Regions from separate parts of the Shewanella inventionis genome, predicted to be linked through region 1. Evidence: predicted binding sites of a transcription regulator. Region 1 holds the regulator's gene; each other region holds the start of a gene.

Region 1 (4,289 bases):
ACCATGATAGGCAGTTCACAAGATATGGTGTATATCAAAGGTAAAGGGTTTATGATTCAAGGTTTAGGCCTACATGCTGACTTGAATTCGCAAAAATTATCGCTACTAAGCCAAGTAGAAGGAACATATGAGTCACAATAAACGACATCGCGCCAATGCCGCTGTGCTATTGAGTGGTTTACTTTGTATGCTGAGCATGCCAGTAATGGCCAAACAAGGTGATCTAAAGCAAGAGCTAAAAATTGCTGCGGTGAGCCAGTCTGCCGACATTAAAAACAATCAAATCGTCTTTAACGGCCCAGTTACTGTTGTGCAAGGTACAATTAACATTAATGCCGATGAGCTACGCGCTTTTACACCAGAAAATAGCGCGTCAAAACGCCTAATCGCCACAGGCAAACCAGCAACGTTTTCTCAAGAATTAGATGATGGCAAAATCGGTACAGCCAGTGCTAACGAAATCAGCTATGACCTTGCCACAACCACGCTAACCCTAACCGGTAATGCTAAACTCGACCAAGCTGGCAGCCAGGTAACGGGCAACCTGATTAAATACAATATTAAAGCCCAGGAGCTCATCGCTGAAAGCACGGGTAAAGGCCAAGATCGTGTTATCACCATTATTCAGCCTGAAAACTTCCAAGACGAGTCAGCACCTAAACAAAAGCTGCCCGAGATCCCAGTTAACAAGCAGATTAAACCATGACCCAAATTACCCTAACCGCTGAAAACTTAGCCAAAAGCTACAAAGCTCGCCAAGTCGTAAAAGACGTAAGCTTAACTGTTAAAACGGGGCAAATAGTAGGTTTATTGGGCCCAAATGGCGCCGGTAAGACAACAACGTTTTATATGGTTGTTGGATTAGTTAAAAGCGATAAAGGCCGTATTTTAATCGATAACGATGATCTAACATCAGATCCAATGCACCTAAGAGCCCGCAAAGGTATTGGCTATTTACCGCAAGAAGCCAGTATTTTTCGTAAACTCACCGTGCATGACAATATCATGGCCGTGTTACAAACGCGCAAAGAACTCAGTAATGATGAGCGCATTGAGCAGCTTCAACACCTTCTTGAAGAGTTTCACATTACCCATATTCGCGACAGCCAGGGTATGTCGTTATCGGGTGGTGAGCGTCGGCGTGTAGAGATTGCCCGAGCATTGGCTGCCAACCCCAAATTTATTTTACTTGATGAGCCCTTTGCCGGTGTTGACCCTATCTCTGTTATCGACATTAAAAAAATTATTCAACAGCTTAAAAGCCGTGGTTTAGGGGTACTTATCACCGACCATAATGTGCGCGAAACACTTGACGTATGCGAGAGAGCTTACATTGTAAGTCAAGGAAATTTAATTGCAGAAGGCACACCTGATGAGATCTTGAGCAATCAACAAGTTCGAGCTGTGTACTTAGGTGAACAATTCAAGCTATAGTTAAGTGATAAGTCTTTTAACCTATCTAATTCATTGCGTTGAACGATACCGAAATAGCGTTATATGACACCGACGTATGTGGCAATCCACTACAGTTATCGAAATTATTATTTTTATGGAAATCATCTAGGGATAAGCGGTAAATGAAAGCGTCACTCCAACTTAAAATGGGTCAACACCTAACTATGACCCCTCAATTGCAGCAAGCCATTCGCTTGCTGCAATTATCTTCATTGGAGCTACAGCAAGAAATCCAACAAGCATTGGACTCAAACCCACTGCTTGAAATAGAAGATGAATTTTCTCAAGCCAAAGATCCATTAAAAGAAAGCCGAGATCAATCAGACACCGACTTCAGTGACAATAGCAATGTCAGTGTAGAAAAAGACACTTCAACCGTCGACACCACTGAATCTATCAGTAAAGAAACCATGGACGATCTCCCCATGGATACCACATGGGATGAAGTCTACACCGCATCACCCATGTCTGGTTCAGGCAGCGCCAGCATGCGTGACGACGATATGCCTTTTCAGGGTGAAACCACCGAAGGGTTATATGAACATTTAGAGTGGCAAAAAAACTTAACCCCGTTTTCAGACACCGACCTTGCCATTGCAACAGCCATCATTGATGCCATCGATGAACGCGGCTATCTCACCCAAAGTACAGAAGAAATACTAGAAGCAATGGGCGATGAAAGCATTGAACTTGACGAGGTACAAGCGGTACTGAAGCGGATCCAACATTTTGATCCCGTAGGTGTAGCTGCGCGCGATCTCAGTGAATGCCTACTCATTCAGCTAGCTCAATATGCCGACTCAACCCCACATATTGATAATGCGCGCATGCTTATCAAAGACTATTTAGATTTGATTGCTGGCCGCGATTTTAGGTTATTAATGCGTAAAACTCGTCTAAAAGAAGATGAACTACGCGATGCGATTACCCTCATTCAGTCACTTAATCCTCGTCCAGGGTTATTGATTACCGCAACTGAAGATGAATATGTCATCCCTGATGTCACCGTGTTTAAAAAGAACGGTCGTTGGGTTGTTGAATTAAATCCAGACAATATGCCCAAAATTGGTGTTAATCAACAATATGCGGCCATGGCACGTAGCAGCAAAAACCCGTCAGATACCCAATTTATTCGTGGGCATTTGCAAGAAGCAAAATGGTTTATCAAAAGCCTTGAAAGCCGAAATGATACCCTATTAAAAGTAGCCAATTGTATTGTGCAATTCCAACAAGGGTTTTTCGAATACGGCGAAGAAGCCATGAAACCCATGGTACTAAACGACATTGCAGAAGCAGTCGAAATGCACGAGTCGACCATTTCGCGTGTCACGACACAAAAATACATGCACACCCCACGAGGGTTATTTGAACTAAAATACTTTTTCTCCAGCCATGTCAGTACTGACGATGGTGGAGAGTGCTCATCAACAGCAATCCGCGCCTTTATTAAGAAGCTGGTCGCTGCAGAAAACCAGAAAAAACCACTTAGCGACAGCAAAATGGCAGAACTTCTGGCAGAACAGGGCATAAACGTTGCTCGTCGTACGATTGCAAAATACCGTGAGGCAATGCTAATCCCGCCCTCAAACCAACGTAAGAGTCTATAATTTTACTCAACAATGGAGATGTGTAATGCAAATCAATCTATCTGGGCATCATGTTGAAATAACCGAATCTTTACGAGAGTACGTTCAGGAAAAATTTTCAAAGCTTGAACGGCACTTCGATCAGATCAATAATGTTCACGTTGTGCTCAACGTAGAAAAGTTACAACAAAAAGCAGAAGCAAAAATCAGCCTAAAAGGCGGAGAAATTTTTGCCATGTCAGAACATACCGACATGTATGCAGCAATAGACGCCCTGATAGACAAGCTCGATCGTCAGGTAATTAAACACAAAGAGAAGTATACAAAACACTAACGATGGAACTTTGTACCATCCTGCAGCCGGAATGCACCACCTGTGCCACACCGGGCAGTAAGAAAAAGGTACTGGAACTTATCAGCGATATCGTCGCTGCCCAGTACCCGACCCTATCTTCGCAAGAGGTTTTTGAAAGTCTCCTCGCGCGGGAAAAAATGGGTAGCACAGGTATAGGCAATGGTATCGCGATACCTCATGGCCGATTGACAACAATCGATCACCCTATTGGCATTTTTATAAAATGTGAAGAGCCAATCCAGTTTGATGCTATCGATAAACAGCCTGTAGATATACTGTTTGCTTTGTTAGTGCCAGCCGATCAGTGCCAGCAACATTTAAGTACCTTGTCATCAATGGCGCAAAAGCTCAGCGACAAACAAGTACTAAAACAGCTTCGTAAAATCCACGACTCAACTGAACTCTATCAGGTAATCACCGCATGAAACTCGTCATCGTATCTGGGCGGTCTGGCTCAGGTAAATCTGTCGCCTTAAGAGTGCTAGAAGATTTAGGTTATTACTGTGTTGATAATCTCCCGTTGCCACTTATCGGCACGTTACTGGCGCAATTAAAAGGCAGTAATGACTTGGTGGCCATCAGTGTCGATGTTCGTAATATTGCTGAACAAGGCAAAGTGTTACAAGAGCAGCTGGCGATGCTACAACCTGATACCGAGATAACCAGTTTCTTTTTAAACTCCAGCGACAAAGTTTTACTTAAACGTTACAGTGAAACTCGCCGATTACACCCGCTATCAAAGAATCAAATTTCGCTTCAAGAAGCCATCAAGTTAGAAGGCCGCTTATTAGAACCTATCGCCAAAATTGTCGATCACTATGTTGATACATCTGCATTAAATATTTACGAGCTTAGTGACCAAGTAAGACAAATATTGCTTGGCAGTGTAGATA
Region 2 (4,289 bases), 1.1 Mb from region 1:
TATTACCTGCCATCATCTGTTGCACAATATTGACTTTAGCTAGGTTTTTACTGTCGGCTTGCCACTGTTTGTTAGGATGAGCCAACACATTGCCTTTGCGGTCAACAATTGCGGCGTGACCTTCTTTGCCAAACTTAACCGCAGACTGTAATAAATCAATAAATTCTGGGTTCATTACTGCTAGCCAAACACGTTGTTGTTGGTCTTTGCGGACCATATACAAAGTAGGCGTTTCGCCACCCAGATTTTGCACATCGGTAAATGTTGCTTGAGATCTTTGTGCAAGGTCAAATACGTTCACACCTTTTGTGAGTGAAACGGGCTGAAGACTTTCAGGACCAAATAACACATTAACCAGCTGACCTTGAGCGTCATACTCACCGATAGACTCAACATCAATATCCTGAAGCAGTGAAACTAAATGAGGGGAAATATCTTGTTGTACCACGGAGTCAGTTGCATGAGTAAAAATGGATAAAGCATCAACACTATATCGGTCTAATGCCTGAGATAGATTTTTAGCTAAAAGTAGATGCTTGTCATGAACCGTGCGGTATTCATTGTCAAGTGCGTTATGGCTGCTCCATAACGCTAAAATACAAATGGGGATTAATGAAACTAAACTCATGGCAATTAACAATAGATACCGAAATGATAATTTCATTTAATTCTCACATACCCAATCAACTTAATTAAATTACGCTAATGCCAAGCATAAAAAAGACAAAGACAACACCTTAGACACATCCATTTACATTTGCAACACACTGTATACCCAATCAACCTGAAAATGCTCAATTTCAGCAAGAATTTACACGCGTTTAGGCAAGGCATTGATTACGGATAATGGTTATTCCCTTTTCAAAATCAGCTAATTCAACAAAAGCCGCAGCATAAACACGGTGAAACTCTGAAACACATATCTTTTGGGTATAAAACAAAAACCCCCGATAATAACTTATCGGGGGTTTTGATCTAGCTATACTTCGTCGTCTAAAAAGACAAACTCATTATAGGCTGTAGTACATTTCAAACTCTAATGGGTGAGTTGTACGTGATACACGCTCAGCTTCTGCAGACTTAAGAGTGATATAAGAATCAATAAAGTCTTTACTGAACACACCACCTTTAAGTAAAAAGTCGTGGTCAGCTTTTAAGTTTTCAAGTGCGTTTTCTAATGACGTTGCAACTTGTGGGATCTCAGCCGCTTCTTCAGCAGGTAAGTCATACAAGTCTTTATCCATTGCTTCACCTGGGTGGATCTTGTTTTGAATACCGTCAAGACCAGCCATTAACAATGCAGCAAAACCTAAGTATGGGTTTGCATGTGGATCAGGGAAACGCGTTTCGATACGACGGCCTTTAGGGCTTGGTACCACAGGAATACGAATTGAAGCACTGCGGTTACGCGCAGAGTAAGCTAACATTACTGGCGCTTCAAAGTGTGGCACTAGACGCTTGTAAGAGTTAGTGCTTGGGTTAGTGAATGCGTTCAATGCACGAGCGTGCTTGATAATACCACCAATGTAGTAAAGTGCAGTTTCACTTAAACCAGCATATTTATCACCAGCAAATAAGTTAACGCCGTCTTTTGCTAAAGATTGGTGAACGTGCATACCGCTACCGTTGTCACCAACGATTGGTTTTGGCATAAATGTCGCTGTTTTGCCATAAGCATGCGCCATGTTGTGCACAACATACTTAAGAATTTGGATTTCGTCCGCTTTCTTAGTCAAGGTGTTAAAGCGTGTTGCGATTTCATTTTGACCAGCTGTAGCCACTTCATGGTGATGCGCTTCAACAACTTGGCCCATTTCTTCTAACACTAAACACATTGCAGAACGCAAGTCTTGTGAAGAATCAACTGGAGCAACTGGGAAATAACCCCCTTTCACCATTGGACGGTGGCCAGTGTTGCCTTCTTCATAGCTTTTAGCTGAGTTCCATGCTGCTTCTTTGGCATCGATTTTAACGAAAGTACCTGACATGTCAGTACCAAAACGGACGTCGTCAAATATAAAGAATTCTGGTTCTGGACCAATCAATACTGTGTCGGCAATACCGGTAGACTTTAAATACTCTTCTGCTTTTTTAGCGATTGAGCGTGGGTCACGGTCATAACCTGTCATTGTGCCAGGCTCTAAAATATCACAACGGATTAGCGCTGTGGTTTCTTCGGTAAATGGATCTAAAACGAAAGTCGTTGGATCAGGCATTAATACCATGTCTGATTCGTTGATGCCTTTCCAACCAGCAATTGAAGAACCGTCAAACATTTTGCCGTCTTCAAAAAAATCTTCATTTACTTGATGAGATGGGATAGACACATGCTGCTCTTTACCTTTGGTATCGGTAAAACGTAAGTCAACAAACTTAACTTCTAACTCTTCAAGTTGCTTTAAAACTGATTCAACTGACATTCTCAAGCCTCCGGTAGGGTAAAGGGTTATCCCTTAAAATAATTTTGTATATTCGCCAGAAATCGTATCTGGAAAACGAATTTGCATTCATCCGATGACCAACAACTTAGCGATAATCATGCCAATTAGCTAACTAATTGATTTTATGCATTTTGAAAATATTGCAGCCAGTAGCAAAACTCATTTTGCACCAGTGCAGTGCACCACTATGTTTCAATATGGTGCAAAAGTCCATTGTGGTGCGTAAGCAAATAGATAACATTATTACCAGTGTCACATTTCTGCATGACAAGCCTGTTACGTTATCAAAGCATTAACGCGATAAACATCAGTATCAGCATTTAAACTGATGCATTTATCTGCCGCTCAAAAGAACAAAAAGCGTAATACTTTCTATTAAAATAATGGTTTTCAGATGATTTTTGGCCACAAGCACACAAAAATTGCCATGTGTTCAAAAATAATCCTATCTACAAAAGCCGCTCTGAAGTAGAATGGCACGCTTTTTTATAGTGTCTATAATTATGTTTCACTATAAAGCCCCCCTTTTTTATTGATGGTTTAGAGGTTTATCCGTGCTAGAGAATTTACGTAACATCGCCATTATTGCCCACGTTGACCATGGTAAAACTACCCTGGTAGACAAGTTGTTGGCGCAGTCAGGAACCCTTGCATCTCGTGGAGAAGCTACTGAGCGGGTTATGGATTCTAACGATCTTGAAAAAGAACGTGGGATCACCATTCTGGCAAAGAACACTGCCATCAAGTGGAATGACTACCGTATTAACATCGTAGACACCCCAGGTCACGCCGACTTCGGTGGTGAAGTAGAACGTGTTCTATCTATGGTAGATTCTGTTTTATTATTGGTTGACGCTGTTGATGGCCCAATGCCACAAACTCGCTTCGTAACCAAAAAAGCGTTCGCGCAAGGCTTAAAGCCGATTGTTGTAATCAACAAAATTGACCGTCCAGGCGCTCGTCCAGATTGGGTTATTGACCAAGTATTCGATTTATTCGACAACTTAGGTGCTACTGACGAACAGTTAGATTTCCCAATTGTGTATGCTTCTGCATTAAATGGTTTTGCTACTTTAGACCCAGAAGATACTAGCACTGACATGACTCCGCTTTTCCAAACTATCGTTGAGAAAGTTGCTTTCCCTGACGCTGACGCGGAAGGTGCATTCCAGATGCAAATTTCACAGCTAGATTACAACTCTTATGTGGGTGTAATCGGTGTTGGTCGTATCAAGCGCGGTAGCGTTAAAACTGGTCAGCAAGTGACTGTAATTGGTGCTGACGGTAAAAAACGCAACGGTAAAATGGGCCAAGTATTAGGTTACATGGGCCTAGAGCGTACTGAAGTTGAAATCGCAAACGCCGGTGACATCGTGGCCATTACTGGTTTAGGCGAGCTTAAAATTTCTGACACTGTTTGCGCTGTTACAGACGTAGAAGCATTACCACCTTTGTCTGTTGATGAGCCAACATTAACCATGACGTTCCAAGTAAACACTTCACCATTTGCTGGTAAAGAAGGTAAATACGTGACTTCACGTAATATCCTTGAACGTTTACAGCAAGAGTTAGTGCACAACGTGGCACTACGTGTTGAAGAAACTGACAGCCCAGATCGTTTCCGCGTATCTGGCCGTGGTGAATTACACTTATCAATCTTAATTGAAAACATGCGTCGTGAAGGCTACGAGTTAGCAGTATCACGCCCAGAAGTTATTCTTAAGACAATTGATGGTGAACTATGTGAGCCATTTGAAACCGTAACCGTTGACGTTGAAGAAGAACATCAAGGTACCGTGATTGAAAAGTTAGGCACACGTAAAGCTGAAATGAAAGACATGCAGCTTG
Region 3 (4,289 bases), 850 kb from region 1:
ACATTATTTAAGCTAGATATTTTCACGCCTTTTTTGGTCGAGGCATGTAAAAACTTATCCTGGCCCATGTAAATCCCCACATGACGGGTCGTGCGGCCAGTTTTAAAAAACACCAAATCACCAATATCAAGCTGATGCCTAGGGACTTCTTTCCCTAAAATCCGTTGTGCATTGACTGAGCGAGGTAACTTTTCACCCACAATATCAAGATAGGCTAAATACACAAAACCAGAGCAATCAATACCGTTACGGCTTAAGCCTCCTAACCGATACGGCGTGCCTTTCCATTGGTCATGAAAACTGAGTAAGCTTGACTCGCTCCACTTAGGCGGTTCAGGTTCAATTACTGGTGGAACCACCACAGGTTTTGGGGCAACCACAACAGGTGGATTAGACGCGCACGCAGACAGCAACACCACTAAACAAGCAAATACTATTCTTTTAGCCAATTCGACCCACTCCAAGACCCGAAAAAATCACCGAAATATAAAGATCTTTAAACAATTACACAATAAAAATACGCCATAACAGATGTTATAACGGTATTTAGTAACTTAATTTAACGGGTAATCAGCTGCATACATTGCACAATTGAACGTTTTGCTGCAGTTTTATCCGCTTTAATTTGACAGCGTAGCATAGTCCCTTGCCAATTTGACCAAAAAATGTTCGACAACACACTCGCGCTCATGTCTTTTTTAATAAACCCTTGCTGCTGCCCTTGTTCAATAAGCGCGTTAAACAGACTCAACCACTGGTCAAACAGTTGATTCAGTGTCTGATGTAACAAGGTCATCTGCGGATTCACTTCAACCATTAAGTTGCCCATTAAGCACCCACGGGGTTGGCTGTCGCTAAACAAAAGGTCGATAAGTTGATGGTAGCCACTCAATACCACTGTAACGTTAGTTTTAAAGTTAGCATTAAGATCCATGGCTATCGGTGCGATACGTTGGTCAAAATAATATTGCGCGACTTCAGCAGCAAAGGCTTCTTTACTGGCAAAGTAGTGATAAAACGAGCCTTTAGGAATGCCCACTTCATCCAATATAAGTTTAATCCCCACGGCGCTATATCCGTGTAAAGCAAATAGCTTTTCACCGACGGCGCAAATCGACTGTTTACTGGTGGTATTTTTGTTCATAAGCTCTCCCAATTTGGCGCTACGATAAACAAAAATAGACCAGTCGTCTATTTGTTTTCAGTTCATCGATAACATTGGAGCTCGTTGCAATTAATAAGCACTAAAAGGCAAAGACATTAGTGAGGTTAGCGTAAAGGGAGTTGACTTAAAAAGGAGCTAAATAACCTGAATTCAGGTTAAGTAAAAAAGTCGGCCAATGAGTTGTGGCTACACATTCATAACTGCTATGAGCAACACAGAAAGTAACAAAGAGTGAGCCGCGGGAGAATAATTAGTGGGTGTTTTGCTTAATAGACTCATCGAGCAGTTGTTGGGTATCTGCGCGCTGCTGGCGACGTTCATCATCGATGTGTTGATTAACCAATTGCTCACATTGTTTTTGCTGGTCATATTGGCTTAAAGGATCGGTCGCTTTATCTGTTTGCGCCTGGCATAACACGCTACTGCATCCGCTTAACAACACACTCATTGCCACAACTAGGCCGGGTAAATATCTCGATGATAGCGCCAAATAACCACGGCTTATTTTGTCATCATGCATATCATTGCTGCCCATTAAAAGTGACCCCATTAAAAAACCAGCCCGAAGGCTGGTTAATAATAAGCTAATCAATCACGATTACCCAGTAATGCGTAATTCATCGACAACCTTTTTAACGTCGTCGGTATTTTTAGCAATCGTTAAGGCTAAATCACGTTCAGCGTCACTCGATACTGTACCTTCTAAAGTAACTACGCCGTTTTCAACGTCAACATCAATTTCGGTACCCGAAATGTCAGTTGAAAATAATAAGCGAGTTTTCACCACAGTAGCCACTTTTGAGTCGGTTAAGGTTTCGGCTAACGTTTCGCTGTCATCGTCTTTATCATGGTGCTGTTTCATCACGGTTAATTCGTTATTAACCTCGTTGACACCGTCAACACTTTTGACTAATTCGCCAGCCAGTGCCCTATCAACGCTGCTGTTTACTTTACCGGTTAAGGTTACATTGCCGTCTGTTACGTCGGTATTAATATCAAAAGAGTTAAGGTTAGTGTTTAACAATAACGTGGTTTCAGCTTTACCATCAATCCATGCATCTTTTGCATCATTCTGCCAATCTTGAGCTGCGTTTGCAGTAAATGCCATTGAACCAAGAACAATGCTTGTTAATACTGATAATGTCGTCTTTTTCATAAAGATATTCTCCATTGTTAATGTTAATCCTGTATTACACCTTAGATAGTGCGTGAACTGTGCCAAGACTCTTAAGTTGCTGTTTTAAAATGATTTACTATTAATGTTTGTGCAAAGCCTTTCAATAATAGTGACTTACTTTCGGACTTTTTTACCGACTTGATGTAAAAATTTCATGGCGATTGGCTCGACTCGTTAAGTGATAAGTTTTTCATGCTGTCGCAACTGATTTGCAACGATGCAATGCTCTCTGCTAATTGCCTAGTAACACGTTGGCTATTCGCGCGCTTAGCGGCAAGCTTGAGGCGGCTTAACACATATTGCTCAGCGGTAATCAGCACCTTAATCGCTTTTGTCATGCGGTTGTGCGCGATGGCTTTTTCAGCCTCGGCATAATAGGGGGTCAATGACGGCCTTAACGTATCAATACTTTCAATTGTTTGCGGGTATCGCGGTTCAACTTGTTTAAACAATGCTGTGAGTCGGCTTAACATCGTTTTTCTGATCTCTGCCATATGCCTAAAAATCCGTTTTAAATTGTAGTCGTCAGCCCCTTCTGTTGCCTGGGTATAAAATTGTTGCCCCGCCTGGCATAAATCGATGGCTTCATTGATTAACCATAAGTCGCTACCGTCATGCATCACCTCGTGAGTTCGTTTGCTATTCAATGTCATATCTCCTTACGATCGAGTAACGCTTACTGTTAGCTTGTATCGTAACTTGCTAATAAATGTCATATTGAGTCATTATGATGACTTGCATAATTCATACACATTGACAAAGTTTAATTAAACTGTTGATTTTAAATTGTTATGCTGACATTTCACTTTCAGGACAAGCGTCGAATAGGAAAGAATTACCGCCTTTGATTGTCAAATTTACACCATTGACTGACATTGAGTATTAATAGACAGGGAGTAATATCGACATGGGTCGTCCAGTACTTTTTTACCATTTGCGCCAGCCGCAAACACAAGCCCAGCTTTTACAAGTTCCCGGCTGCCAGCATTTCAATAAAATAGCCAGTAGCGTCGATCAATCTTGGCTGGCTCAACTTGAAGACAACGCCGTCGATGTGGCCATTATCGAACTCGCCAATCTTAGCCAACAAGATTATGTTGATATCGCCAACAGTGAGTTAATGGCAGATATCGAATTTATCTTTTTAAGCGAAGGCAAACCCAACCCGAATCTCGATAAGCTGATGGCCACAGGCGCGGGTTATCATTTTCGCCAGCCTTACGACATGACTCTGATTGACGACACCTTACAAGACTTTGCCCAAGATCTGGCGACACTATCTGCTAAAAAACACCAGCCATTTTCAAGCGAGCTAGACCAATATGGTCTGCTTGTGGGCTCATCGCGCGCCATGCATAAACTGTATCGCACCACCCGTAAGGTGGCAGTAACCGAAAGCAATGTGCTTATTATTGGCGAAAGCGGAGCCGGTAAAGAGTTGGTGGCCAATACGATTCATTTAGCCAGCAGCCGAGTAAACGAGCCTTTTATTGCCATTAACTGTGGCGCATTAAGCCCAGAATTAGTCGACAGCGAGTTATTTGGTCATGTAAAAGGTGCCTTTACTGGGGCACACCGAGATCATGCAGGTGTATTTGAACAAGCTGAAGGTGGCACGCTATTTTTAGATGAAGTCACCGAAATGCCACTCGAGCATCAAGTGAAGTTGTTGCGGGTGCTTGAAAATAACGAATATCGACAAGTGGGCAGCCAAAAGGTCAAAAAGGCCAATGTACGCATCGTGGCCGCCACCAACCGCGACCCCGCCAAGGCTATTGAGCAAGGACAATTTCGCGAGGACTTATACTTTCGCTTAGCCCACTTTCCAATTCGCGTACCGCCATTACGTGACAGAGGTGACGACATAAGCGGCTTAGCTCAGCACTTTTTGGCCTATCGTAACTCGGCAGAAAAGCTCAGCAAAACCTTTACTGATGATGCTTTAGC
Region 4 (4,289 bases), 2.3 Mb from region 1:
GCACATGGCACTTCAACCAATGCGGGTGATAAAGCAGAAGCGGCAGCTGTAAAAGCAGTATTTGGGCCACATGCTTATGACTTGTTAGTGAGCTCAACTAAATCAATGACCGGACACTTACTGGGTGCTGCTGGTGCAATTGAAGCCATCATTACCTTGCTTGCACTGCGCGATCAGCATGTTCCGCCAACCATCAACTTAGATAACCCTGATGAAGGTTGCGATTTAGATTTTGTTGCGCACACTTCTCGTCGTCATCAATTTGATTACGCTTTATGTAATTCATTTGGCTTTGGTGGCACAAACGGTTCTCTGTTATTCAAAAAAATAGATTAGAAATGTTCACGATAAAAAGCGCCAAGTGCGCTTTTTTTGTACCTGTACTAAGTGTATCGTTAGTAAATATTGCATGACTTGGAGGCTCTATGGCCGGTAAAGATAGACAACTTACATTGCGTTTTTTGGCCGAACCTGCAGATGTAAATTTTGGTGGAAAAGTGCACGGTGGCGCTGTGATGAAGTGGATCGATTTGGCCGCATATGCATCAGCAGCTGGATGGAGCGGTAAATATTGTATTACTGTTTACGCTGGCGGTATTCGTTTTGTTAAACCTATCCATGTTGGCAATATTGTAGAGGTGACAGGTAAAGTGATTTATACCGGCAGCACTTCGATGCATATTGCGATAGATGTTAAAGCGGGTGATCCTAAAGAGTCTGAACGTCATTTGACCACACATTGTATCGTGATTATGGTGGCCGTTGATTATGAAGGTAAGCCCACATCAGTCCCTGAATGGATCCCTGAAACTGCTGATGATGTTCGTTTACGTGATAGTGCATTACGATTAATGGATATGCGTAAACGCATTGGTGCTGAAATGGAAGCACATGTTAAACCATCTGTTGAATAAATAAGGAAAAATCATGGCCAAGGTTGCATTTATTGGTTTAGGCGTTATGGGTTACCCTATGGCTGGTCACTTAGTCAAACAAGGGCATGAGGTTACGGTTTATAATCGTACAACGTCAAAAGCTACTCAGTGGGTTGAGCAATTTGGTGGCCAATTAGCGTTAACGCCAAAAGATGCCGCGAAGGGACAAGATTTTGTGTTTACCTGTGTGGGCAATGACGATGATTTACGCCAAGTGGTACTTGGTGAACAAGGCGTCGCTCACGGTATGCACCCTAGTGCGGTGTTAGTTGATCATACTACAGCTTCAGCTGATGTTGCCCGTGAGATTGCTGCGCATTTAGCGTTGCGGAACATCGCCTTTCTTGATGCGCCGGTATCTGGTGGCCAAGCAGGCGCCGAAAATGGTGTGTTAACCGTGATGATGGGTGGCGAGCAAACCCATTATGATGCTGTAAAACCGGTTATTGACGCTTATAGTCGCTGTGCAGAGTTGTTAGGTCCTGTAGGCGCTGGCCAGTTAACAAAAATGGTTAATCAAATCTGTATTGCAGGTGTTGTGCAAGGTTTGGCAGAAGGCCTTCATTTTGCTAAAAGTGCTGGTTTAGACGGTCTTAAAGTGATTGAGGTTATTAGTAAGGGAGCGGCCCAAAGCTGGCAGATGGAAAATCGTTATCAAACCATGTGGCAAGGTAAATACGATTTTGGTTTTGCTATTGATTGGATGCGAAAAGATTTAGGGATTGCATTAGATGAAGCTCGCCGTAATGGCAGCCATTTACCCGTTGCCGCTTTGGTTGATCAATTTTATTCAGAAGTTCAAGCGATGAAAGGTAACCGTTGGGACACCTCAAGCTTGCTTGCACGGCTAGAAAAATCACGCAGTTAATATAGCAATTATCGATGTTTGACAGTAACAAGCCTCCACATTTAATTGGGGGCTTTTTATTGAAAATCGCTTCAACATTGGCGTTTGCTGTATTAGGGTCTGTTGATCTTTCAAGATTGTTTTTGCAGCGAATTGTTGGCCATTTCTACAAGGCAGAGACTTTGAGGTGTAGTTATTCTACATAAAAAGTCGATAACGAAGTAAAAATGGCCAACAAACGCTGCCTGAAAGGTTCGGCTAAAAACGTTTTACTCTTTGTTGAATGGATTTTGCTTAGATGACTAGGCATCAATCCATTCGTCTCGATTAAAACGTTTTTAACTCGAACAAAATTCAAACAGCAAAGATCAACAGACCCTAGTTATTTACTTTCAATTTATTCACGAAAAACCATCGAGTTACATGATGTAGCGCACATAATCAATCCAGTAACACTGCTATCATTGTTTCATCTAAATTAATTTTGCTTAAAGTGACTTGCTTAACTACTTTTAAATTGTCCATTAATTTAGATCTCTATGGATATCAAATTTAATGATTAGCGATATAAATAGTTGAGTGATGAATTAAGTTAAGTGTCGTGCTTCGGTGTAGGACCTGCGTCAGATAAAAAGAATGTGGGCATACACTAAATTGGAGGAATGAATAATGAGCAACAAACTGCTAAGTGCATTGTTTGCGGCAGGTTTTTCGGTAATGATGATGTCTTCTGCATCATTTGCAGCTGACGAAACCCTTGCTGAGTTTCACGTTGAAATGGGTGGCTGTGAAAGCTGTCATGCTAATGAAGAGCCATCAGCTGATGGCGCATATGAATTTGAACAATGCCAAAGTTGTCATGGTTCACTTGCTGAAATGGATGATAACCACAAACCGCATGATGGTGTATTAATGTGTGCTGACTGTCACTCACCTCATGAAGCTAAAGTGGGCGATAAGCCAACATGCGATACATGCCATGATGATGGTCGTACTGCTAAATAATTCGTTTATTTAATTAAAAAATACCGACATATTATGTCGGTATTTTTGTTTTAGACTGAGTATCGTTTTAAACTTAAACTTATGGACATACCTCTTTAGAGGTATATAAATTCTTTTATTTTCAATTGGTTGCGCACTTTAACTGTGCTGTGTTGCACTTATGTTGCGCAATTTTAGTGTTACTTCGCGGTAAAAACTCTCCCTTTTTAAGTTAAATCAGTAGGTTAATTTTTTTGGCACGGCTTTCGCAGTATTAATCACATGAAATGATTAATCTGAAAGGGTCAATGTATGTCAACAATCCAATCTAGTTGTGCTTATTGTGGTGTAGGGTGCGGCGTTAGTGTGTCCTCAACTCAAGCAGATTGGGAAAATGCTGACGTGTCTACACTCACTTTAACGGGAGATAGTCAACATCCTGCTAACCACGGTCATCTATGTGCTAAAGGTGAGCGTTTACTCGACAGCTTATCTCAGCCTAATGTATTACGTTATCCAGTGTTACGTTCAGGTATACCAATAGCCTGGGATGAGGCCAGTTCGTTAATAGCTGATAAGTTTGCCCAAACGATTGCCAAGTATGGTCCCAACTCTGTTGCGCTGTACCTTTCTGGTCAATTACTTACCGAAGATTATTACGTCGCAAACAAATTTGTTAAAGGTTATCTTAAAACCGCTAATGTCGACACGAACTCACGCTTATGTATGTCATCTGCTGTCAGTGCCATGCAACGAACATTTGGTGAAGATGTTGTGCCTGGTTGCTACGATGATATTGAACATGCAGAAGTGATTATTTTAATCGGTGCCAATACCGCATGGACTCATCCGGTTTTATTTCAGCGTATTTTGGCCGCTAAAAAAGCCAACCAAACGACATTAGTGGTGATAGACCCCGTTGCTACCGCCACTGCAAAACAAGCTGACATTCATCTCGCTGTTGCACCCGGTGCGGATTTGGCGTTGTTTCATGGTTTATTAGGGTATTTAGCCGATAATAAACAGCTTGATCATGAGTATATCGCTACAAATACACAAGGCTTTGAAGAGGTGGTCGGGGATGCACAGCTGTTGAGTGCTGATGTTGCAAAACTGGCTAAACAAGTGGGTGTAACAGAGGCTGAACTTACCCAGTTTTATCAATTATTTACGCAAAATCGAAATGTACTTACAGCGTCGTGCCAGGGTATTAATCAGTCGGTTATTGGCACAGATACCACTAACGCCATTATTAATTGTCATTTAGCCTTGGGGCATGTGGGCAGGGCTGGCAGCGGTTTTTTCTCCTTAACTGGGCAGCCAAATGCCATGGGCGGTCGTGAGGTGGGCGGCCTAGCAACTCAGTTAGCTTGCCATATGGGGTTTTCTGCTCCAGAGCGTGAACTACTCGCCGATTTTTGGCAAGTTGACCATGTTGCAGACAAAAAAGGCCTCGCCGCGGTCGATATGTTTGATGCTGTCGCACAAGGCACAATAAAAGCCATTTGGATTATGGGCACTAA

What was found. The regulator sigma-54, encoded in region 1, starts transcription at its own class of promoters, with help from an activator protein. The targets are predictions, from matches to a motif close to GTTGGCACGNNNNTNGNNT.
Region 2: glnA (glutamate--ammonia ligase) is a predicted target of sigma-54. The motif match lies at 2,528-2,546, and genes of this name have one in related genera.
Region 3: K8B83_RS01615 (BON domain-containing protein) is a predicted target of sigma-54. The motif match lies at 2,370-2,388, and genes of this name have one in related genera.
Region 4: K8B83_RS15360 (nitrate reductase) is a predicted target of sigma-54. The motif match lies at 3,020-3,038, and genes of this name have one in related genera.

The regions. Positions count from the first base shown of each region.
Region 1 is NZ_CP082926.1:1,186,314-1,190,602, reverse strand. Features, by position in the region: gene lptC (LPS export ABC transporter periplasmic protein LptC) at 1-141, shown strand, start outside; gene lptA (lipopolysaccharide transport periplasmic protein LptA) at 128-706, shown strand; gene lptB (LPS export ABC transporter ATP-binding protein) at 703-1,434, shown strand; gene K8B83_RS05455 (RNA polymerase factor sigma-54) at 1,578-3,062, shown strand; gene hpf (ribosome hibernation promoting factor) at 3,088-3,375, shown strand; gene ptsN (PTS IIA-like nitrogen regulatory protein PtsN) at 3,378-3,821, shown strand; gene rapZ (RNase adapter RapZ) at 3,818-4,289, shown strand, end outside.
Region 2 is NZ_CP082926.1:60,829-65,117, forward strand. Features, by position in the region: gene K8B83_RS00305 (diguanylate cyclase domain-containing protein) at 1-664, opposite strand, end outside; gene glnA (glutamate--ammonia ligase) at 1,011-2,420, opposite strand; gene typA (translational GTPase TypA) at 2,996-4,289, shown strand, end outside.
Region 3 is NZ_CP082926.1:339,882-344,170, forward strand. Features, by position in the region: gene K8B83_RS01600 (NlpC/P60 family protein) at 1-449, opposite strand, end outside; gene K8B83_RS01605 (TetR/AcrR family transcriptional regulator) at 560-1,144, opposite strand; gene K8B83_RS01610 (hypothetical protein) at 1,416-1,757, opposite strand; gene K8B83_RS01615 (BON domain-containing protein) at 1,764-2,321, opposite strand; gene K8B83_RS01620 (ferritin family protein) at 2,495-2,989, opposite strand; gene K8B83_RS01625 (sigma-54 interaction domain-containing protein) at 3,250-4,289, shown strand, end outside.
Region 4 is NZ_CP082926.1:3,447,803-3,452,091, reverse strand. Features, by position in the region: gene fabF (beta-ketoacyl-ACP synthase II) at 1-336, shown strand, start outside; gene K8B83_RS15375 (acyl-CoA thioesterase) at 426-914, shown strand; gene K8B83_RS15370 (NAD(P)-dependent oxidoreductase) at 928-1,803, shown strand; gene cctA (tetraheme c-type cytochrome CctA) at 2,452-2,787, shown strand; gene K8B83_RS15360 (nitrate reductase) at 3,079-4,289, shown strand, end outside.